DNA from 3 places in the Solibacillus ferritrahens genome. Region 3 is predicted to be linked to each of the others. Evidence: predicted binding sites of a transcription regulator. Region 3 holds the regulator's gene; each other region holds the start of a gene.
What was found. Region 3 encodes LexA, which represses DNA repair genes until DNA is damaged. Its sites were predicted from a motif close to CGAACATATGTTCG; they were not measured.

Region 1 (8,437 bases), on a different contig from region 3:
TCACATGGATGTTCAAAAGCCGAAAGTTTATGTTGGATTAAAGGCTAAACAAGTCGATCTTAGCGGCGAAGAAATGCTCAAACATGAACTTGCTGTACAAATTGCCGTAGAATGCTTATTCGGGCGTGCTTCTTCGTTTTATACGGATGTTTATGAAGACGGCTTGATTGATGAGTCATATGGATATGATTTTACTTTGGAAAAAGGATTTGGTTTTGCTTTAATTGGATCCGATACAGAACAGCCAGAGCAGCTTGTTAACTTGATTAAAGAGAAGTTGGCACAGGCAGAAAGTGATAACTTATTCACGACTGAAGATGTAGAACGAATTAAACGCAAAAAAATCGGATTATTCCTGCGAGCACTAAATTCAATTGAATTTATCGCAAATCAATTTACACGTTATAAATTCAACGATATGAACTTATTCGATGTTGTCCCGGTTCTTGAGACAATTACTGTTGAAGATATTGAAAAAGCATTTGAAACAATTCAAGGTGAAGACCAACAAACCGTGTTTACAATCATGCCGATTAGTGAGCGCGATAAAAAATGAAGAAATTTGCATTAGTGTGCGGTGCTTCCGGTGCGATTGGGCAAGCTATTTGTCAGCAATTGGCACAGGATGGTTGGTCACTCTATCTGCATTACCATACTGGGCATACTGTCATTGACGGTATGCTTCAGATTTTTACCGAAAAGTACCCGAATCAGGAATTTATGCCAGTAAAAGCAGATTTCAGCAGTGACACCGGGGCGGAGCAAATTGCCGCCCAAATTTTTTCGTTGCAGGCGATCGTCTATGCGAGCGGCCATGCATTTTATGATTTATTGGAAAATACACCAGCCGAGGAAATGACGAAACTTTGGCATGTCCATGTACAAAATCCAATGCGTACGACGGCATTGCTCGCGAACAAATTACGAGCGAATAAAGTCAGCTATGTACTTGTAATTGGTTCGATATGGGGTGATGTCGGTGCAGCCGGCGAAGTCGCATACTCAGCTGTAAAAGGCGCCCAGCACAGCTTCGTGAAAGCATACTCGCAGGAAGCGGCGTTTAGCGGCATCCGCGTTAATGCGATTGCACCTGGTATCATTAATACGAGCATGAACGCAAAGTTAAATGCTGAAGAGCGCGAAATGATCGAAAGTCAAATACCATTGCAATCATTTGGTGAGGCGATTGATATCGCGAATATGGCGGCTTTTTATTTGAGTGGACGAGCTAATTATGTAACCGGACAAATAATTCGTGTTAATGGCGGATGGTACATATAATTTCCCGATATCCGCACATACTATTTGTGCGAGAGGAGGGATAAGCCATATGGGAATTTTACAAAACTGGGAGCAATGGACAAGCTTTTTAGGTAAACAAGTATCTGACGCAAAAGAAAGCGGCATGCCTACTAAAATGATTGAGAAGGCCGCAGTTCAGATTGGTGAGTATCTAGCGAAAAACGTTGACCCACAAAATGAGCAAGAGCGTGTATTATCAGATTTATGGTCAGTTGCTGAGAAAGATGAAAAGCAAGCAATTGCCAGCTGTATAATGAAACTTGTTCAAAATAAGCCAACACATTAATTGAATTTTGAAAAAAATGTCACTCACAAATCAGTGAGCGGCATTTTTTTCGGTCTTAAAATTTCTGTAAGAGGTTTTTCTAAAATAATTTCAAGAAATCTAAGAAAAACGTGGGTTTCTAACTTTTCAATAGGTACAAAATCCGCTATGATGGAACTTATAAGAAATAAAAACGTTTCTATTACGAGGGGACAGATAAAAAAATGGGCGAATGGTATTTTGAATACGAAATTCAAGTGAATCGACCAGGTTTATTAGGCGATATCGCTTCGCTACTAGGGATGCTTCGTGTTAATATTGTCTCGATTAACGGTGTGGATGAAGGGCATCGAGGTATGTTGCTGTCTACAGAAAACGAAGAATCAATTCAACGGTTTATTTCAATCGTTTCCACAATGGAAAATATTAATGTGACCAGATTTCGTGAACCAAAGTTGCGGGACCGGCTGGCAGTTCGCCATGGGCACTATATCCCAAGGGATGCTGATGAAAAGAACACATTCCGATTTGTCCGGGATGAATTAGGAATTTTAGTTGATTTTATGGCTGAATTATTTAAGAAGGACGGTCATAAATTAATTGGAATTCGAGGAATGCCTCGTGTAGGAAAGACAGAATCGATTGTTGCTGCAAGTGTTAGTGCCAACAAAAGATGGATTTTCATTTCTTCTACAATGATTAAACAAACAGTTCGTAATGCTTTAATGGGCGATGAGTTTAATGGGAATAATATTTTTATTTTAGATGGTGCTGTGACGCGTCGTTCTACTGATGAAAGGCATCAGCAGTTAGTTCGGGAAATCATGGGAATGCCGACGATTAAAGTCATTGAACATCCAGATCTTTTTGTACAGCATTCATCATATAAAATAGAGGATTTCGATTATATTATTGAGTTACGCCACGATCCAGACGAAGAAATTACTTATGAAATAATTGAAAAGAACAATATGTTATCAAGTACCGATCATTTTGGAGGATTTGAATTTTAAAAATAAAGTAATTCATATTATTATGAATTAATTAGTTTAATATATTAAAAGTAGGTGTTTTTTTTGACAGAACTAGGAGCTCGCTTGAAAGAAGCGAGATTAGCTAGAGGCTATAGTTTAGAAGATTTACAAAATATCACGAAGATTCAGAAGCGGTATTTAATTGGAATAGAAGAGGGCAATTATGCGATTATGCCCGGGTCATTTTATGTACGAGCTTTTATTAAGCAGTATGCAGAGGCTGTTGGATTGGATGCGGATGAAGTTTTAACAGAGTATCGTAAAGATATTCCGGAGATTCAGAAAGAAGAGGTAGCGCAATCTTTCTCACAAAGTCCAAGTCGACGTTCAATGAAGGCATCATCTAGTAATAAAATGATGGAAACAATGCCTAAAATAATAGTAGCTTTATTTGCAATTGTTATTATCATTGTGATTACTACACTTTCTATGAAAAAAATAGGTAGTGTTCCAGATGTAGTGGAAGAAGATAATAAACCCGTTGAATATGAACAAAATCCAAACTCAACACCGAGTAAACCTGTAGAAGATACAGTGGAAAACAACGAAGAAGATGAAGAACCAGTAGTAGAACCGATTGAAGAAGATCCTGAACCTGCACAAGTTATTAGCTCAGGTGTTGTTTCCGGTGAAGATACAACGTTTGAAGTATCCGGAACAGATACATTAAATGTCCGTGTTGAAGTGTCAGGCGATACATGGGTTGGTATTCGTAATGAAAATCGTGATGAGAAAATCCCGGCACGTGTTTACAAAGCAGGAGAAATTGCGGAAAATGATTCAACATCAGATGGCTATGCAAGAATTCGTTTAGGAAACTCAAAAGTGGCTAAAGTGTATATAAATGATGTAGAATTAACATACGCACAAGATCTTATGACGCAAAATATTATTTTGAAATTAGTGAATGAAGAACAACAAGGAGAGTAGTCATCTATTAAGATGGCTCTTTTCTTTCGATGAAAGGTGTTAACAAATGAACATTCCAAATAAGATTACAGTCTCCCGCATTTTATTAATCCCAATATTTGTGATTATAATGATGTTTGATTTTGGTTGGGGGAATATGACGTTGTTTGGCGCAACGATGCAAGTGAACTATTTTGTTGGTGCACTCGTTTTTATTTTAGCGTCCGCAACGGATTGGGTAGATGGCTATTATGCCCGAAAATATAATTTAGTGACGAATTTAGGGAAGTTTTTAGACCCGCTTGCAGATAAACTGCTCGTTTCAGCTGCTTTTATATTATTGGTGGAAATTGATTTAGCACCTGCCTGGATTGTCATTATCATCATTTCACGTGAGTTTGCGGTAACAGGCTTACGACTGATTTTGGCTGGTCAAGGTGAAGTAGTGGCCGCAAATCAGCTTGGTAAAATTAAAACATGGGCCCAAATTGTTGCGATTTCAGCATTGATTTTGCACAATACCATTTTTACTTTAGTTGGCATACCATTTGATATGATTATGCTATATGTTGCACTTTTCTTTACAGTATGGTCTGGATGGGATTATTTCTACATTAACCGTCGTGTATTGTTGGATTCAAAATAAATAAATATATTTCAAAAACTAGGTTAGATTTTCTTTATGGATAGGAATAGTAGTATTATGAATCCATATAGGATAAAACAAATTCCCGCACTTTTACGTTTGTACGGGGGAGTGTTTTTCTAATCTAGTTTTTCTTTTATTTTATATAGGGGGTCTTTGAATGAATGCAGAAATTATTGCGGTAGGATCGGAACTGTTATTGGGGCAAATCGCCAATACGAATGCAAAGTTTATTTCAAGTCAGCTATCTGAGCTTGGCATTAATGTATATTATCATACCGTTGTAGGAGACAATGAGGCGCGACTTCTAGAGGCAATCCGTATTGCAGAACAGCGTGCAGACCTTATCATTTTCTCTGGCGGCTTAGGACCGACAAAGGATGATTTAACGAAGGAAACGATTGCAAAGCACTTAAATCGTAATTTGGTATTTGACGAGACAGCACTATATGCAATTGAAGAGTTCTTTTCGAAACAAAAACGTCCTATGACGGAAAACAACCGTAAACAGGCACTTGTATTGGAAGACTGCGATGTGCTGCTAAATCAGCATGGAATGGCACCAGGAATGTTTTTATCCGAAAATGACCGTATTTATATTTTGTTACCTGGACCACCAAAAGAGCTTGAGCCAATGTTCCAATATGAAACAAAGCCGAAGCTAGCGGCACTTTTACATGATGGTGGCGTTATTTTATCGCATGTTCTGCGCTTTTATGGCATTGGGGAAGCTGAACTGGAACACCGTATACAAAAAATATTGGATGAACAAACGAATCCTACCGTTGCGCCGCTTGCTTCAGATGGAGAAGTTATGCTGCGGATTACAGCGAAAGCGCAAAATGAACAGCAAGCATTTCGTTTAATTGAATTAAAGAAACGTGAAATTTTGGATATCGTCGGAGAGTATTTTTACGGGGTTAATGATGAATCACTAGGTTTTAATCTTGTCCAAATGCTATTGGAAAATGAATTAACGATTTCTGCCGCAGAAAGTTTAACTGCCGGTCTGTTCCAATCAGAACTTGCGGAGATTCCTGGTGTCGCATCCGCTTTAATTGGCGGCGTCGTGACGTATACGAAGGAAACAAAAATAGAACAGCTCGGTATTTCTGCCGACCTTCTTGAAGAATATGGGATTGTAAGTAGTGAATGTGCTGCTGCAATGGCTACAAAAGTTCGCGAAAAATTTCATACAGATATTGGTATTGGGCTAACGGGCGCAGCAGGACCAGGCAGTCATGACGGTCTACCTGCAGGGGCCATTTGGGTAGGAATTAGTATCTGCGACCTTGAGCCCTTCACGTATCGTTTGCAGCTAACAGGATCCAGAAACACAAACCGGATTAGGGCGGTTAAATTTACATTCAGCTATTTAATGAGAGAGCTAGCGAAACAGGGTTATAAAAAGTTGATCTAGTTTAAGGTTTATTGGAAAACTGAGCCTTTGGAAGCGGAAAATAAGGCTTTCAGAAGATTTCTAAGAAAAAGCGAAAATATGTTCGCTTTTTTCTTGAATGTTATCTCATTAGCAAGTATAATAGAGACATAAGTTAAATAAAGCTTTTTTCTTAAGGAGGAAATAGTTTGAGCGATCGTAAAGCAGCGTTAGACATGGCGTTAAAACAAATAGAAAAACAATTCGGTAAAGGTTCTGTCATGAAGTTGGGTGAAAATTCAAACCGACATATGGAGACAACTTCATCAGGCTCTATCGCAATTGATGCCGCATTAGGTATAGGCGGGTATCCACGTGGACGTATTGTGGAAGTATACGGACCAGAGTCTTCAGGTAAAACAACGGTAACTTTGCATGCCATTGCGGAAATTCAAGCAAATGGCGGAACAGCTGCATTTATCGATGCTGAACATGCATTAGACCCGGTATATGCACAAAAATTAGGTGTTAATATTGATGAGTTATTATTATCTCAACCGGATACAGGTGAACAAGCACTTGAAATCGCAGAAGCCCTTGTACGTTCAGGCGCAATTGATATTATCGTAATCGACTCTGTTGCAGCATTAGTGCCAAAAGCAGAGATTGAAGGCGAAATGGGTGACTCACACATGGGTCTGCAAGCTCGTTTAATGTCCCAGGCATTACGTAAATTATCAGGTGTTATTAATAAATCAAATACACTGGCAATTTTCATCAACCAAGTTCGTGAAAAAATCGGTGTAATGTTTGGTAACCCTGAAACAACAACTGGTGGACGTGCCCTTAAATTCTACTCATCTATTCGTCTGGAAGTCCGTCGTGGTGAGGCAATTAAGCAAGGTACGGAAATTATCGGTAACAAAACAAAAATTAAAGTTGTAAAAAATAAAGTAGCACCACCATTCCGAACAGCGGAAGTGGATATTATGTACGGCGAAGGGATTTCGAAAGAAGGAGAAATCGTCGATATCGGTGCAGACCTGGATATTATCCAAAAGAGCGGATCATGGTATTCATACAATAATGAACGAATTGGTCAAGGCCGTGAAAATGTAAAACAATTTTTAAAAGAAAATCCTGCAATTAAAGAGGACGTTACAGAAAAAATCCGTCAACATTTCGGAATCGGTGAGCTTGGCTATACAATCGGTGCCAATGACACAGCAGAAGAAGAAATCGACGAACTGGAATTATTTGAAGAAGAAAAATAATTATTGTGTACCCAAGCGAATGGCTCCGCTTGGGTTTTATTTGTTTGTTTAGGGCAGGCAGGTTAGCTAGTAGCAAATGGCAATTATATAAGAGCAGTGACGAATATGTTGCTTGAAGTGGCGAATAAATTTCAAAGTGGCGATTAAATATAAGAGAGTGACGAATAAGTTACTGGAAGTGGCGAATACGCGCTGGGATTTGATGAATAAAATACAGGGAGTGACGAATAACCGGATGAATTTGGCGAATATATGTTTAGGGAAGTTCTTTAAGCGATACTTTCTTCATAAAAATGTGAGGGAAAGTTAAGGAATGTGTCTATAAAAACTATATAAGTGTCGAATAAAGTTATCTTTCCGGCAAAAAAGTCTCTCAAATCAATAAATATAAAAAAACCTTTAAACATGGCTATTCTTGACATACCTAATTATGAACTATACAATTAAAATGTATAATTTCTAAATTTTGAAATGAAATAGGCAATATGTTTGAATATTTGAAAACATATATAGCCGACTAGAAGAACATCAGACATATCAGCTTAGGAGGGATTAGTATTATGGAAATGATTCTCCCTGCTTTGCTAGGATTCGCTGTCGGTGTTGCTGTTATCTATTTTTACATGAAAAACGTGAATGAATCAAAAGTCACTGGTGCAAAGCATGTAGCTGAACAAATCGTAGAAGATGCGAAACGTGAAGCAGATGCTCTGAAAAAGGAAGCACTACTTGAAGCAAAGGATGAAACTCACAAATTTCGTTCTGAAGCAGAAAACGACATTCGTGACCGTCGTGGAGAGCTTCAGAAACAAGAGAACCGTTTATTGCAAAGAGAAGAAAATCTTGACCGCAAAGATGATACTCTGAATAAAAGAGAGACGAGCCTAGAGCGTAAGGAAGAAGCTCTGGCAAGCAGACAACAGCATATTGAACAGATGGAAAGCAAAGTAGAAGAACTTGTTGCAAGTCAAAAAACAGAGCTTGAGCGTATTGCGGCTCTGACACGTGAAGAAGCAAAAGAGGTCATTTTGAAGGAAGTTGAAAATGAACTTTCAACTGATATTGCAGTAATGACAAAAGAAGCGGAAACACGTGCGAAAGAAGATTCAGACAAAAAAGCTCGCGAAATATTATCACTTGCACTACAACGCTTTGCAGCTGACCATGTTGCCGAAACAACAGTGTCCGTTGTAAATTTACCAAATGATGAGATGAAAGGTCGCATTATTGGTCGTGAAGGTCGTAACATTCGAACACTGGAGACGCTAACTGGTATTGATTTAATTATTGATGATACACCTGAAGCAGTTATTTTATCCGGCTTTGATCCGATTCGCCGTGAAACAGCACGCCTTGCACTAGAAAAGCTAGTTCAAGATGGTCGTATTCACCCGGCACGTATTGAAGAAATGGTTGAAAAATCCCGTCGTGAAGTGGATGAACAAATCCGCGAAACAGGTGAGCAGACAACATTTGAAGTAGGTATTCATAACCTACATCCAGATTTAATGAAAATTCTAGGTCGTATGAAATACCGTACAAGCTATGGTCAAAATGTATTAAAGCATTCTATCGAAGTTGCACATTTAGCAGGGTTGCTTGCTGCAGAACTAGGTGAAGATGTTACAT
Region 2 (8,437 bases), on a different contig from region 3:
TCATTATCCCTCTGGTGCAGACCAATCGATGGCTCGTCTAAAATGTAGAGGACCCCTGACAAGCGCGAACCAATCTGGGTTGCCAACCGAATGCGCTGTGCTTCTCCGCCCGATAAGGTTCCTGCCGAACGAGCAAGCGTTAAATAGTTTAACCCTACATCCAATAGGAACTTCAATCGCTCAATTACTTCACGAATAATTAATTTCGCAATTTGACGTTCTTTTTCTGTCAGCTCCACCGAACTAAAGAAATCATACATTTCCTGAATCGAGTGACGCGTCGCTTCAGAAATATTTTGATCTTTAATTTTTACTGCTAGTGTTTCCTTTTTCAGACGATGTCCTTTACATGTAGCACAAGGTTGCTCCGTCATATATTTTTGCATGGATTCGCGTACATAGTCTGAAGAGGAATCTGTAAAACGGCGTTCAATATTGCCGATTACCCCCTCAAACTCCATATTTTTTTTATGCATTCTGCCATAATCATTCGTATATTCAAAAAGGATTTTCTCTTTCCCTGAGCCGTAGAGAATTTTGTCCATTTTTTCCTTTGGAATATCTTTTACCGGTACATCCATTGGAATATCGAAATGTTTGCATACAGATGCTAAAAGCTGCGGATAATAGTTGGAAGAAACGGATTCCCATGGGGCAATCGCATTTTCATTCAATGTCAAATCCCAATTATGGATGACCAAATCGATATCTGCCTTAGCCCTGCTGCCTAACCCATCACATGTTGGGCATGCACCGAACGGACTGTTAAACGAAAACATGCGCGGCTCAAGCTCACCAATTGAAAAGCCACACTGTGGACATGCATGATGTTCACTGAATAACAGCTCCTCATGTTCCATTACATCAACGAGTACCCGTCCGTCTGCAATTTTTAGAGCCGCTTCAAGGGAATCGCTTAATCGGGATTCAATGCCCTCTTTTAAAACGATTCTGTCGACAACTACTTCAATTGTATGTTTTTTATTTTTATCGAGCTCTATATTATCATCTAAATCCCGTAGTTCTCCGTTTAATCGAATACGCACATAGCCTTGCTTTTTTAGGTCTTCCAATAGCTTTACATGTGTGCCCTTTTTCCCTTCAATTACAGGGGCAAGTAACTGCATTTTAGTACGCTCTGGATATTCCAGTAAACGGTCGACCATTTGCTCGATTGTCTGGGAAGTAATTTCTATACCATGTGTCGGGCAATACGGTTTACCGATCCGTGCAAAAAGTAATCGTAAATAATCATAAATTTCCGTAACCGTCCCAACAGTAGAGCGCGGGTTACGGCTCGTTGTTTTCTGATCAATGGAAATGGCCGGGGAAAGCCCTTCAATCGTATCGACATCCGGCTTGTCCATTTGCCCTAAAAATTGTCGTGCATAGGCAGACAATGATTCCACATAACGACGTTGCCCTTCAGCATAAATCGTATCGAATGCTAAAGAGGATTTCCCGGAGCCTGAAAGACCTGTCACTACGACAATTTTATCGCGGGGAATTGTGACATCAATATTTTTTAAATTATGCGCGCGTGCACCTTGTACGACAATTTCTGTATTTTTCACATTGTTCACCCTTCTGCCTTTAATTCAAATATCATGTCACGTAATTCTGCCGCACGTTCAAAGTCCAATGCTTTTGCGGCTTCTTTCATTTCAACTTGCAAAGTTGCAACAAGCTTCTCCAGCTCTTTTTTTGTAAGCTTTTTGCCGCCTGTCACTTTTGTAATGTATGTTTCTTCCTGTTCCGCAGCTTGAGTTGCTCGAATAATATCAGGAATCTTTTTAATAATTGTCTGTGGTGTAATACCATGTGCTTCGTTGTAAGCCTTTTGTATTTCACGACGTCGCTTCGTTTCACTGATGGCCTTTGTCATAGAATCCGTCATATTATTGGCATATAGAATAACATGACCATTCGAGTTACGTGCAGCACGTCCAATTGTTTGAATTAATGATCGCTCTGAGCGAAGGAAACCTTCCTTGTCCGCATCTAAAATCGCCACAAGGGAAACTTCCGGAATATCAAGACCTTCCCGCAATAAGTTAATGCCGATTAGCACATCATATGTCCCTTTACGAAGCTCCCGGATAATTTCGATCCGTTCCAAGGTCTTTATTTCCGAATGTAAGTATTCTACTTTTAAGCCCATTTCTTTTAAATAACTCGATAAATCCTCCGACATTTTCTTTGTTAATGTTGTGATTAATGTCCTTTCATTGCGGCGAATACGTTCCTGAATTTCATCGATTAAATCATCAATTTGTCCTTCAATTGGGCGCACATCGATTGTTGGATCGAGTAGCCCGGTCGGACGAATAATTTGCTCCACCATTTCCGGTGTATGCTCCAATTCATATGGACCAGGTGTTGCGGATACATAAATTGCCTGGCTGACTTTTGACTGAAACTCATCAAACATTAATGGACGATTATCAAGTGCGGACGGCAAACGGAAGCCGTGTTCAACTAATACACCTTTACGAGCCTGGTCTCCATTATACATACCACGTACTTGTGGCAATGTAACATGGCTTTCATCAACAACAAGCAAAAAATCCTTAGGGAAATAATCTAGTAATGTATATGGTGTGGCCCCCGCTTCTCGCAAAGTCAAATGGCGCGAATAATTTTCGATGCCTGAGCAGAAGCCCATTTCCTTCATCATTTCCAAATCGTAATTAGTACGCTGCTCTAAACGCTGCGCTTCCAGTAAACGGTCTTCCGAGCGCAAAATTGCAAGGCGCTCCTCCAATTCTTTTTCAATGTTTCCAATGGCTACTTTCATCTTTTCTTCACGGGTAACGAAGTGGGATGCTGGGAAAATTGCTACATGCTGACGATCTCCCAAAATTTCCCCCGTCAATGCATCAACTTCCCGAATCCGATCAACTTCATCTCCGAAAAACTCTACGCGAATACAATGCTCGTCTCTTGATGCCGGGAAAATTTCCACAACATCCCCACGTACTCTAAACGAACCGCGTGTAAAATTAATATCATTTCGTTCATATTGAATGTCAACTAGCTTGCGCAATAGTTGATTACGCTCGAGTTCCATCTCTGTACGAATGGATACGACCATTTCCCGATATTCTTCAGGATTACCGAGACCATATATACAGGATACCGAAGCAATTATAATGACATCATCCCGTTCAAATAAAGCTGTTGTTGCCGAGTGACGCAGCTTATCGATTTCTTCATTAATACTTGAATCCTTTTCGATATACGTATCTGTTTGCGGTACATACGCTTCCGGTTGGAAATAGTCATAATAACTTACGAAATATTCAACTGCATTGTCCGGAAAAAACTCCTTGAACTCACTATATAATTGACCTGCAAGTGTTTTATTGTGTGCCATCACGAGCGTTGGCTTATTCACTTCTTTAATTACATTTGAAATTGTAAAGGTTTTACCTGTACCGGTTGCCCCCAGTAATGTCTGATGGCGCTTTCCTTCTTTAATGCCCCGTACAAGCTGTTTTATCGCTTCCGGCTGGTCACCAGCAGGCTTGTAGGCGGACTGTATTTTATAAGTTTCTGTCATTTTCAGCTTGTCCTTTCCTTCGCTTTTCTTATTCTCTATTTTAACATACCCGTTTTTAATTTACGATAAAATTACGAACATATATTCTCAAAATGAATTATGATGACTTATTTAAACTTTCTAAAGGGTTTTTCGAAAGTCTTGCACAATTATCAGAAAAAATATCCTATTTATTAGAAAATTTTTGTATTTTATTAGATTCTTAAATCCTGTTTTTGAATGCAACCATGTTTAAACACACAAAAAAAGCCACCTATCATAAGGTGACTTTCTTGTTATGAAACAGTGATTGCCAATAAGTCGTTCAGTTCTGTTGTGTAGCATTCAAATGCCTGCTCGTTCTTTTGATCTAGCGATGTATCGATAAGTAATTTTAGTTGTTCGATACGTTGCATACGCTGTAATCGACTAATAAATAAATCTAAATAAATTTCATTCAATAACTTCTCTGCTTGATTTTCAGTGGACTGCTGACCTACCGCTTTTAAAAAGTCTGTATACGAATAATATTTATCCATCGATTTCACCTCGACCTCTTTTTTCCATTATAAAGTAAAACCCATTTAATTTGCAATATATTCTGAAAAATTATCATATAACCAAATTTTCAGAATACGGTGTTGATTTTTTCCATTTTATGTATTATTTTAACTGTATAATGAAAATTTAAGCGGGTAGGGAATGTTAAAGAAAGGGGATCTAATATGACTAGTAATATACCACAAAATTCAAATTACATTATTTCTAATTCTACTTTTTGTTTAAGTTCCTATCAATATCGAGATAAAATCCATACGATCATATTGGACAAATACGGAAAAGTAACCGCTCCTTATAAGCCCTTAAAGCTCGTTCGCAACACTTGCAGGTTACACGGCAGTTCCTATGAAGCAAGTAAATATCAGGCAAGGCGGTTTTTCGGAGAGAATAAACACAAACTTCCGGTTATGGTGGCATACGATTTTGGGGAGCCTTGTATTTTGTTTCCACTCTTTTCACCGCATTCCCCTCATAATATTTGGATTGCGCTAAACCCCGTCATAAATATTAGTGATGCGGGTGATAGAACGCGCGTAACTTTTATCGACGGAACAGAAGTTCATTTTGCTATCCATATGAAATCCTTCAACCAACAATACGTACGCGCTGCCATGTTCTATAAACACATAATTCTACATCGCCATGCCACGCTGTAACCATCAGTTTTTTGCAAAATATTCAGCAAGAAGCAGCTCGCTTTGATTGCGAAGGCGAATATTCGAATATCTCCTACACTCCATGACTCCATTAAAATAAAATTGATACTCGGTAAATAAATCATCTGTTTTGCCTCTTATTAGACGCATATGATGAAGTTTAAAATAGTCCTTCGTTTCCTTTAGGTCGTTTTTTACCTTGATACGAACAGCATTGATTAAATGTAAATATGGATTCTTAAATTTAAACGCACTTTGTTCTACAATTGAATAATCCTTCTCAAGAATTATTAACAACAACGGCAAATAAATTCCTGCTTCATAATACGGAATCGTTTTAGAAGGAATTTGTACCATACGAAAACCTCCATTTATAGGAACGTTTGTTCGTATTTATTTTCACATATTTTTTTATATTTGACAAGTGGAAAATTTACTCAGCTTATATTTTCATTATAATGAAAAGGCTGTGTTAAAGGTCAAATTGACTTTTAACACAGCCTTTCTACGTAAAGTAATATGGCTCCTGCTCGTTGCAAGGGAGGGGCATATTAATAAGAGATTTTCGAACGTAAATATGCAGTAATGAATAAATCCAAGTCCCCATCCATTACAGCACCGACATTTCCTGTTTCTGCACTTGTACGGTGATCTTTTACCATTGAATATGGATGGAAAACGTATGAGCGAATTTGTGAGCCCCAACCGATTTCTTTTTGCTCACCGCGTATTTCATCCAGCTGAGCCTGCTGCTTTTCAATTTCTAATTGATACAGCTTCGACTTTAACATTTTCATCGCAGCATCACGGTTTTTAATTTGTGAACGCTCGGATTGACATTGAACAACAACACCTGACGGCAAGTGGGTAATACGAACAGCAGAGTCCGTCGTATTAATATGCTGACCACCCGCACCTGTCGCACGGTACGTATCGACTTTCAAATCTTCTGTACGGATATCAATCTCAATTTCATCATTAAATTCCGGCATGATGTCACATGATACGAATGATGTATGACGGCGACCCGATGAATCAAACGGAGAAATACGCACTAAACGGTGTACCCCTTTTTCCGCTTTTAAATAACCGTAAGCATTATGACCGGTAATTTGTAAAGTGACCGATTTAATACCTGCTTCATCACCTGGTAAATAGTCGATTGTTGTTACTTTAAAACCGCGCTTCTCTGCCCAGCGTGTATACATACGCAATAGCATTGAACCCCAGTCCTGTGACTCCGTACCCCCAGCACCTGGGTGCAGCTCTAAAATGGCGTTGTTTTTATCGTATGGTTCTGATAATAGCATTTGAAGTTCAAAGTCTGCCATTTTTGATTGGAATTCGCCTAATTCTTTGCCTAGTTCTTCTTGTAATTCTGCATCTGGCTCTTCGCGTAAAAGTTCAAGTGTCATTTCCAGATTTTCTTGTATATCAACTAAGTCTTTAAATTCGTTGACAACTGCTTTAATACCGTTGCTTTCGTTAATGATTGCCTGTGCGCCGTTTTGGTCATTCCAAAAGTTTGGCTCAAGCATCATTTCGTCCAATTCCTGAATACGTGCCTCTTTGTTTTCTAAGTCAAAGAGACCCCCTGAAGTCCGCTAGTTTTGTAGCTGTATTTTCGAGTGCATTGCGCACATCTGCTAATTCCATCATATATTTTCCTCCGTAGTTAAAGTGTACAAATGTCATCTTGATATACCGTTGTTTTCCGTTACGGGCGAATGCTTTCCGCGGGCACGGCTCGAGCCTGTAGTCTCGAGCGTCGGTGCTCCTGCCGCTACGCTTTCGTCGCAAAATAAATTTTGCTGTTCCCGCAGGAAGCTTTGAGTTACTTCTTTGCCCCCGCTTCGCTCTGCAGCGAAAGGCGGAGCCGACAGCTGCACTCCTCGCCCTCCACTTCAATCAACTTGCTTAACACTAGGTACAAATATTTACTTACAACATAATTTTGTAAACAAACTTTATGAAAAAACAAACCGGGTCATTGAGCATAGTTTCAATGACCTCGGTTTTATTGCTTTTTATTGTCCTACGCCGTGGCAAGATTTGTACTTTTTGCCGCTACCGCATGGGCATGGGTCGTTACGTCCGATGTTTTCGGCTTTACGTGCTGGTAATTTTTTTGGTTTGGCAGCGCCCTCTTCTTTCGGGTTTACTGCTTGGCCTTTTGCTACTTCTTCACGTTGCAGGTTGCTGCGAATCTCTGCTTTCAATGCATATTTTGCTACATCTTCACGGACCGCTGCGACCATTTCCTCGAACATTGCGAAACCTTCTTGTTGGTATTCACGTAGTGGATCGTTTTGACCGTATGCACGTAGGTGAATCCCTTGACGTAACTGATCCATCGCATCAATATGGTCAATCCATTTCGTATCGATTGAACGCAGTAATATAACTTTTTCGAATTCGCGCATACGCTCCGGCGTCATCGCTTCTTCTTTTTCATTATAGCGTTCCGTTACTTTTTCAGAAATAAATGCAATCATTTCTTCCGGTGATTTGTTTTCCAGCTGCTCTCTTGTAATATCTCCCTCATCTAAAAGGTTTGCAGCAATATAGTCCACTAAAGCATCCATTGTCCATGCTTCTTTTTCACCTTGCGTATGAAGTGCCACGGCATTTTCTACCGCCTGAGAAATCATTGATTCAACTAATGCACGCATATTTTCCGAATCAAGTACTTCTTCACGCTCTTTGTAAATTACTTCACGTTGCTGACGCAGTACATCATCATATTGCAATAGACGTTTACGCGCATCGAAGTTATTCCCTTCAACACGTTTTTGCGCTGATTCAACCGCTTTTGAAACCATTCCCGACTGAATCGGCTGTGTATCGTCCATACCAAGTCTTGTCATCATTGACTTCATTTTATCCGAACCAAAGCGACGCATTAACTCATCTTCAAGTGAAAGATAGAATTGTGTTACCCCTGGATTACCTTGACGACCAGAACGACCACGAAGCTGATTATCAATACGGCGTGATTCATGGCGCTCTGTACCAATTACCGCTAAACCGCCTACTTCTAATACGCCTTCACCTGGTTTAATGTCCGTACCACGACCTGCCATGTTCGTCGCAATTGTTACGGCACCTTTTTGACCGGCATTTAAAATAATTTCAGCTTCACGCTCATGGTTTTTCGCGTTCAATACATTATGCGGAATTTTAAATTTCGTTAAATATTTTGAGATAATTTCTGATGTTTCAATCGCTACTGTACCAACCAATACCGGCTGGCCTGCACGATGACGCTCTGCAATATCTTCTGCAACCGCTTTGAACTTGCCTTCCATAGTTGCAAAGATTAAGTCAGGACGGTCATCACGGGCAATTGGTTTATTCGTTGGTATCGCCACAACATTCATATTATAAATATTACGGAATTCCTCTTCCTCTGTTTTCGCTGTACCTGTCATACCCGACAGTTTTTCATACATACGGAAATAGTTTTGGAACGTAACCGTCGCCATTGTCATCGATTCATTTTGAATATCCAAGCCTTCTTTTGCTTCAATCGCCTGGTGAAGACCGTCTGAATAGCGACGTCCCTTCATTAAACGACCTGTAAAGCCATCAACGATTACAACTTCGCCTTCCTGTACAACATAGTCGAAATCTTTATGCATGGACGCATGTGCTTTTAAACTTTGGTTAATTGCATGAT
Region 3 (8,437 bases):
GCATCGAGAGACGAGCTCTCGATGCCTTTTGTCGACAATCTGAAGCCATGTTCGAATGACATGGCTTCTGTTTTTTAAACTATTTGTTTTTTTATTTTCTTTATTTGCTGTTGAGATATTTAAATGGCATGTGACTACTTTTTTAGTTGTTCTATATATTCAATATATCGTCTATGTACTGTTGCTTTACTGATTGGTATACCCAATCCTGATAACGTAGTGGCAATTTCAGCAAACGTTAAGCCTTTTTGACGAAGCTGTACAATTTCTTCTACCGGCACTTCTTTTCGTTCACGCCCTTCAATATTTCCACGGTTTTTTAAATTATTTTGGGGTTGATATCCATTTTCTACTGCTCGACGCATTCCTCGACGAATTTTTGCATTATGCATACGGCGCTGATACTCTTCAACTACAGCCAATATTTCGAGTAGCATCGTATCCATCTCGTTTAATACTACAGGACCAGCATCATTCAATGTATAAACAGTCGCCTCGTATTTTTGTAAAAGATGGAGAACTGCCATTCTTGCATTCCCTCGTCCTAAACGTGTTTCGTCTTGTACAAATAATACTTTGATTTTATATTCTCTCATATAATCGAGCATATCCAGTAAACCATCACGTTCCACGTCATAGCCACTATGTTGATCCGTAAAAATCTCTACTTCTTTAAAACCGAATGTTACAGCATATTTCGTCAGTTCTTCCTGTTGACGCAGCAACGATGTTTCCTGCGCACTTTTTTCGGTACTGACACGGCAATAAATAACTGCTTTAGTTTTTGTCATTATTATCTCTCGCTACCTTAATTGTCGACACATCGGAGGAGTCATTCAACTGGACAATATATTGTGCTTCCTTTTCAACTGGCACCACCAATATTTGCCCTGAAACAACTTTTCCATCTCGTAGGCCGTTTTCTTTTTTCACTTCGTTAATCCAATCATGCGTTGCCATTTTACCACGATAATGTTCCGCAAGCGACCATAAAGTATCCCCTTGTCCGATAGATACTTGTTCGTATAATTCTATATTATCGTCTTTATGGAAGATTAATACTAATAACACAATAGAGAACATTAGAAACATTGATGTAAAGCTATTTAATTTGATTTTTTTCATAAGAAAAACCCCTCTTTCGAATATATGTTCGGAATGTTTGTTCTCATAATAATACGAACATATGTTTTTGTCAATCGTTTTTTCGAACTTATGTTTGCATTCGTGTTCGCATACTGCTATACTTACACTAAGAAAAATAGCATGATAAAGAGGTGAGTTAGTTGACACAAAAAATTTCCAAACGACAAGAAGCTATTCTAACTTTTATAAAAGAGGAAGTTCGTTCAAAAGGCTATCCGCCATCAGTTCGTGAAATTGGAGAGGCTGTAGGCTTAGCTTCTAGCTCAACTGTCCACGGGCATTTAGCTCGATTAGAGAGTAAAGGGCTTATACGTCGCGATCCTACTAAACCGCGTGCCATTGAAATTTTGGATCAAGAAGAGCTATCAATAGCTAAACAAGGTGTAATTCACGTACCATTAATCGGTAAAGTTACAGCTGGTTTACCTATCTCGGCCATTGAAGATATCCAAGAATATTTCCCGTTACCCGATGCATATGGTTCATCAGAAGATGAATTATTTATGCTTGAAATAATGGGTGAATCAATGATTGAAGCCGGCATATTAAATGGGGATTACGTTATTGTCAAGAAAACTTCCACTGCGAGCAATGGAGAAATCGTCGTTGCAATGACCGAAGAAGATGAAGCGACTGTCAAGCGTTTCTATAAAGAAAAAACTCATTTCCGCTTACAGCCTGAAAACAGTTCGATGGAGCCAATCATTGTTAATCAAGTATCTATTTTAGGAAAAGTAGTTGGGCTATATCGAAATATTCATTAATTAAGAAGCTTGCCATTCTAATAGAATCGGCAGGCTTTTTCTATTTCAAACAAAAAAGACCCAGCCGAAATCGACTGGATTTTCCTCTACTTTTTACATGCATTTATAAAACTGCTAAATAAACGTTGCGCATAAACATCACCATTTGGCGCCAACTCTTCAGGGTGCCACTGAACAGCAACACAATAAGGATGGGATTCGTGTTCGATTCCCTCAATAATACCATCTTTTGCAACAGCCGATGTGACTAGCCCTTTCCCCAGCTTACCTACTGATTGGTGATGGAAAGTGTTTACACGAAAAGATGCTTCACCAAAAATCTCTTTAAATCTTTGTGTTTTCACATCCACAGTATGGGCTAATTCTCCGCGCTTGGATGGTTGCTTATGTTGGACTATATTTTCCACCTGTGATGGAATATCCTGAATGATCGTCCCCCCAAAGGCTATATTCATAATCTGCTGTCCTCGGCAGATGCCTAGAATGGGTATTTGTCTTTTAAATGCTTCATTCATTAGCAAAAGATCGCTATCATCACGCTTTCGCACTACGCTCCCAATATTAGGGTGTGGCTCTTCATTAAATATTAATGGGTCAATATCCGCACCACCAATCAATACAAGGCCATCAACAATAGCCAATAGAGCCTCTACATTTTCTGCTGTCGCATTCGGTATACAAATCGGAATGCCACCTGCTTGTTCTATTGATGTTAAATAGACATTATTAATATCCATTTTTTTATCAAAGTCATACATCGTTAACCCAATAATCGGCTTCATTCCTTCTATCCCCTTAAAGTTAAAAGATAATTCAAATAATTTAAATTATACTATTATATCGCCTTAGATGACTACAAAAATTTATAAAAAAAGGGATTGCTTAAATGCAATCCCTTTACGATTAAACAATTTCGAGTTGTTTTAAAAAATATTGCTTAATTTCTTTCCAATTATGAACGCGTGTATATCCTTCTTCCGCCGTATTGTATGGCATTGAATACAATAGTCCTGTTCCTTTAAATGACGCAAGCTGCCTTGGATTGTCGTCAATTAAATAATCGGTATGTATAACCGCTTTATTCCCGCAAAATACAATATTTTGTGTTTTAATGAATGGTAAATGTTTGATTAGCCAATCATATTTGGCAGTAAATGATCCTGGTACATCCATTGCAGCAGTAGCTATAAAAATTTCATAATGCTCCTGAAGCTCCTGAATGACTTCAATTGCATCTTCATCTAGTAACGCCAAATCGCGGAAGTAATCTGGCTCATTTAATAGTGCAAACAGTTTCTTTGCATCTTCACGTGGTAAATCACGCTGTGTAGTCAACAAAAATTCTTCTTCCGTAAAGGAAGTACCGAAATTCTCATTGTAAGTAATACGTAACTTTGAATAAAAGTCAGCTAATACTTGGTCCATATCAATTGCAATACTTTTTTTCATGTAATTGGCCTCCTTGGAATTTCCTAATTTTAGTTTATACAATTATATTGTGAAATAACAAGGTATTACTCTCTACAATTAACAACGAACATATTTACGTTTAAATCCGATACGCCCTTTTTCAACTTGCTTTACTATTTCTGCATACGCGTGTAATTTTCCGGGCTTTTTTCCTTCACGCTTAATTTCCACTACACCAATATCATTAGCAATTTGCAATGCTTCATTATGTAAAGGCTTAAAAGAAACACCGACAGTCATTACAAAGTTATTCATCGCAACTTGTGTACGTAGCGGTACCAAATTGATATTTTGTTTTACCTGTTTAAGCATTCCCCGCAGTTTCTCAACTGAGAACTCCTCATCTTTTCTATTACCGAGGAGCCAGCAATAACAATGCCAGCCAGCAGACATTTTCAACTCGTCTCCACTTGCAATCCATTTATCACTTACTTGTTGGGCAATATCGGATTCTGCTAATGTAACTGCAACCACATAATCAGATATCATATAAAAATAAGCCTGGTCCATCCATCGATTATAATCTGCTTCCGACATTGCTTTTGAATCGGCGATGATTCCTGCAAAGTACATTGCATCATAGTTACCCGTTGCATATAATTGTTCTGCAAGTTCATGGTTTATTTTTATTTGCTTAACATATGGTTTCATCGATCCAATCGTTACACCAAATACTGGCTCCTTGGCCCCGTTTGACATATATATTTTTTTTGTACGTTCTTTTCCTAATGTTTCTAATTCCTGTATTACAGTATTGAAATCCATATTAGTATCCTTTCTGAATTGATAAGTTGTTCTTACTCGATTGTTTTAATAATAAAATACTCTTCTCTATTGAAGTTTCAATATAGCCGACTATTTGCTCCATTGTAAATACAGTAAGCGGTATTTTGAGTATTTCTGTATCATATTGCAGGTCACTTAAAATACTAGGAATAAATGCAGTTACTTCCTCATGGGAAACCTCCTGCAAATAACATATTTCAAAGGGCTCTTTCAATAATGCAGAAAGCTGTTCATTCAAATGATAGTGCTCAACTAATTGTGCATTTAAAATTTTAAAATCGTTATGATAAACATTCAACAGTTCGGGCTTTGCTTCCAAACGATTTTTTAACCAAGGGATGAAAAATCCCTGCAACCATAAATCATCGGCAATTAAATGTACATAATAACCATTGATATAGTTTTTTGAAACCTCATTTTTATACTTTTTATAAAATGCTTCGTAATTAATTGTTCTAGTAAACCTTTGTAGCTCTCCACTGTAAAAATGTGATGCGTCTTTAGCCATTATGGCTGCATCTGCTGCAATTCCACCTATTATAAATGTTGCTTGATCTTGTATGTTTAATGCCTCTGCCACTTTATAAGCAATAATAGCATGCATAATTCTTGAGCCCATAAGTACCTCCATTATAGTATGTAATTTTAAATTCAATTTAACAGATAAAAATCCCTTTTATTAAAAAGTTAAAATATACCACAGCATAATAAAGCAACCTCTGAACAGAATAAATTCAGGAGGTGATATTCATGAAAAACAACAAAAACATGAATACTGAATTTGGAATGGAAACAGACGTTAACAAGGTTATTAAGCAAAACCAGCAGGCTGAAGCCAAAAAGCAGCAAGCTTCTGGTTTATACGCTAATAACGGTTTACAAAAAAATCCAAGTTCAAAGAACGCGGAATTTGGTATGGAGACCGATGTGAACCAAGTTAAAAAGCAAAACCAACAAGCTGAAGCTAAAAAGCAGCAAGCTTCTGGTATTTTTGCAAATAGTGGTTTACAAAAGAAACTAAGTTCAATGAACGCGGAGTTTGGAATGGAAACAGATGTAAGCCAAGTTAAAAAGCAAAATCAACAAGCTGAAGCCAAAAAGCAGCAAGCTTCTGGATTATTTGCTAAAATTCGTTCCCAAAACGGTAATAAATAATCGAATATCATCCCCAAACCGGCAATTTTTATTGCCGGTTTTTTTCATTAACAAAGAAAAAAAGCGTTGGAGCTTAGTGCCCCAACGCTTTCTTCTTAGTACATTTTCATATATTGATCACGTTCCCACTGGTGGACAGTTGAACGGTACATATCAAACTCAATTTCTTTTGCTTCTTTAAAGTTTGCATAAATGTGGTTGCCTAATGCTTTTTGCACAACCTCGTCTTTTGCAAGTAATGTTAACGCGTCGTCTAAAGCTGCTGGTAAATTATCGATGCCGTTTGCTTTACGCTCTTCTTCGTTCATTACATAAATGTTACGGTTAATTGCTGGTGGTGGAGTTAACTTTCTACGAATACCTTCTAAACCAGCCTCTAAAATAACTGCCATCGCTAAATATGGGTTTGCAGATGGATCCACTGAACGAACTTCTATACGTGTTGAAACTCCACGAGAAGAAGGAATACGGATAAGCGGTGAACGGTTTTGCGCTGACCATGCTACATAACATGGCGCTTCATAACCTGGTACTAAACGTTTATATGAGTTAACTGTTGGGTTTGTAATTGCTGTAAAGCCTTGTACGTGCTCCAGAATCCCCGCCATAAATTGCATCGCCGATTCAGATAGGCCTAATTCAGTAGACTCATCATAAAAGGCATTTTCTTTTCCTTTAAATAAAGAAACGTTAAAGTGCATTCCTGATCCGGCTTCACCGAATAAAGGTTTTGGCATGAATGTAGCATGTAAGCCATGCTTACGGGCAATTGTTTTAACAACTAACTTGAATGTTTGAATATTGTCACAAGCCGTAATTGCATCTGCATATTTAAAGTCGATTTCATGTTGGCCAGGTGCAACTTCATGATGTGAAGCTTCAATTTCAAAGCCCATTTCTTCTAACTCTAAAACGATGTCACGACGGCAATTTTCGCCAAGATCTGTAGGTGCTAAATCGAAGTAGCCACCATGGTCATTTACTTCTAAACTTGGTTCACCTTTTGAATCTAATTTAAATAAGAAAAATTCTGGTTCAGGACCTAAGTTGAAGTTTGTAAATCCTAACTCTTCCATTTCTTTTAATACACGCTTTAAGTTGTTGCGTGGATCACCAGCAAATGGCGTACCGTTTGGATTATAAATATCACAGATGAATCGCGCTACTTTCCCTTTTTCGGCAGTCCATGGGAAGATCATAAATGAATCGTAATCTGGGTATAAGTACATATCCGATTCTTCAATACGTACGAAACCTTCGATTGAAGAGCCATCAAACATCATTTTGTTATCCAATGCTTTATCTAGTTGGCTTACTGGAATTTCTACGTTTTTGATTGTGCCTAAAATGTCTGTAAATTGTAAACGAATGAATTTTACTTGTTCTTCTTGTACGAGTTTCTTAATGTCTTCTTTTGTGTATTTACCCACTAAATTCCACACTCCTAAAATTGTTCAGTAAACGATTCTTACCAAAGTTATATAATTTACACGCTATTGATAAAAGCGTGATAAATCCCCTTGTCGAAGAGATGTTTTTTGCATGCGTTGTGCTTGACGCATTTCTTCACGCAAAATTTTACGTAAATCTGAATCTGAAATAACCTCTTTACTCGCCTGCTGGATCGCTGGATCATTTTTCATGTCAAATACTTTTTTTATACCTGCCATGTTAATACCCTGTTCAAGCATATCCTTAATTTCCAATAAGATATCGACATCATTTAATGAAAACATCCGACGATTACCTTCTGTACGGTGTGGCTGAATTAAATCATGCTCTTCGTAATAACGAATTTGTCTGGCTGTTAGATCCGTTAATTGCATGACGATACTTATCGATAATAGTGGCATTGAACGTCGAATTTCACTACTCATTTAATTCACCTCCCTTACCGCTATATTACGACTTGTTACGTTCATTGTCAATTATATGTTAGAAAAACTGACATACAGTGTTTAAGTTAGCATTTTATATACTGTTTCTAGAGAGGTGATGAGCAAATAATGAACTGACAATATACTATTACCCTTTTTTGTCAACTTTATAACAAACAAAAAAATCGCCCGTTAAATTGGACGATTTTTTACAAATTAAGTTAGTCTTTGTACAGCAGCACAAATCGCATATTTAACATGTTCATAAGTTAAGCCACCTTGTACAAAAGCTGTATATGGAGGACGAATCGGACCATCCGCTGTCAATTCAATGCTTGACCCTTGAACGAAAGTTCCTGCTGCCATAATTACGTCATCTTCATATCCAGGCATATACGCAGGTTCTGGTGCGAAATGAGCATTGATTGGCGATGCTGCCTGAATTTCACGACAAAACGCTACCATTTGTTCAGGAGTACGGAATGCTACTGACTGAATTAAATCTGTACGTACATCCGTGTAATGAGGGGAGGTCGTCATACCGATTTCTTCAAGCATTGCCGATGTAAAAATCGCGCCTTTTAAACTTTGCGCGACTATATGAGGTGCCATGAAAAAACCTTGATAAAAATCTGCTAACGTATTCAACGATGCACCAGCTTCTGCACCAATCCCTGGGGATGTCATACGGTATGCGCATTTTTCCACTAAATCTGCACGCCCTGCAATATAACCTCCTATTTTCGCAAAGCCACCGCCAGGATTTTTAATTAAAGAACCCGCCATTAAATCGACGCCTACTTCCGTTGGTTCGAGCAATTCAACAAATTCACCATAGCAATTATCAACAAATATAACTGCATTTGGTGCAATTTCACGAATTTTTAATACCATCTGGGAAATTTGTTCAATTGTAAAGGATGGTCGTGTGGCATAACCTTTTGAGCGTTGAATTGCAATCATCTTTGTATTTTCATTAACTGCATTTTTCACACCTTCCCAATCGATTTCCTTATTTCCGATTAAATCAACATGAGAATAGCCAATCTTAAAATCCTTTAATGATCCTGTATCCTTTTCACCACCGTCGACGATTGATTGAAGTGTATCGTAAGGCTTCCCTGTAATATAAAGAAGTTCATCACCCGGACGCAGAATGCCAAATAGACTTAATGTAATTGCATGTGTACCGGATATAATTTGAGGACGCACAATCGCCGCTTCCGCTCCAAAAGTTTC

Region 1: the regulator LexA is predicted to act here: its motif matches at 5,648-5,661, upstream of recA (recombinase RecA).
Region 2: the regulator LexA is predicted to act here: its motif matches at 3,637-3,650, upstream of uvrB (excinuclease ABC subunit UvrB).

The regions. Positions count from the first base shown of each region.
Region 1 is NZ_JAXCLE010000002.1:340,049-348,485, forward strand. It holds gene yfmH (EF-P 5-aminopentanol modification-associated protein YfmH) at 1-556, shown strand, start outside; gene ymfI (elongation factor P 5-aminopentanone reductase) at 553-1,281, shown strand; gene SNE38_RS03770 (DUF3243 domain-containing protein) at 1,331-1,588, shown strand; gene SNE38_RS03775 (DUF3388 domain-containing protein) at 1,792-2,580, shown strand; gene SNE38_RS03780 (helix-turn-helix domain-containing protein) at 2,635-3,531, shown strand; gene pgsA (CDP-diacylglycerol--glycerol-3-phosphate 3-phosphatidyltransferase) at 3,578-4,156, shown strand; gene SNE38_RS03790 (competence/damage-inducible protein A) at 4,317-5,576, shown strand; gene recA (recombinase RecA) at 5,744-6,808, shown strand; gene rny (ribonuclease Y) at 7,369-8,437, shown strand, end outside.
Region 2 is NZ_JAXCLE010000020.1:2,746-11,182, forward strand. It holds gene uvrA (excinuclease ABC subunit UvrA) at 1-1,574, opposite strand, end outside; gene uvrB (excinuclease ABC subunit UvrB) at 1,580-3,562, opposite strand; gene SNE38_RS16055 (IDEAL domain-containing protein) at 3,838-4,080, opposite strand; gene SNE38_RS16060 (competence protein ComK) at 4,267-4,758, shown strand; gene SNE38_RS16065 (hypothetical protein) at 4,762-5,115, opposite strand; one part of gene prfB (peptide chain release factor 2) at 5,310-6,341, opposite strand; one part of gene prfB (peptide chain release factor 2) at 6,343-6,414, opposite strand; gene secA (preprotein translocase subunit SecA) at 6,786-8,437, opposite strand, start outside.
Region 3 is NZ_JAXCLE010000007.1:78-8,514, forward strand. It holds gene SNE38_RS08460 (YneB family resolvase-like protein) at 135-791, opposite strand; gene yneA (cell division suppressor protein YneA) at 778-1,125, opposite strand; gene lexA (transcriptional repressor LexA) at 1,287-1,910, shown strand; gene SNE38_RS08475 (gamma-glutamyl-gamma-aminobutyrate hydrolase family protein) at 1,997-2,692, opposite strand; gene SNE38_RS08480 (5' nucleotidase, NT5C type) at 2,814-3,359, opposite strand; gene SNE38_RS08485 (DNA alkylation repair protein) at 3,438-4,145, opposite strand; gene SNE38_RS08490 (hydrolase) at 4,147-4,785, opposite strand; gene SNE38_RS08495 (gamma-type small acid-soluble spore protein) at 4,917-5,321, shown strand; gene glnA (type I glutamate--ammonia ligase) at 5,417-6,751, opposite strand; gene SNE38_RS08505 (MerR family transcriptional regulator) at 6,815-7,198, opposite strand; gene SNE38_RS08510 (methionine gamma-lyase family protein) at 7,415-8,437, opposite strand, start outside.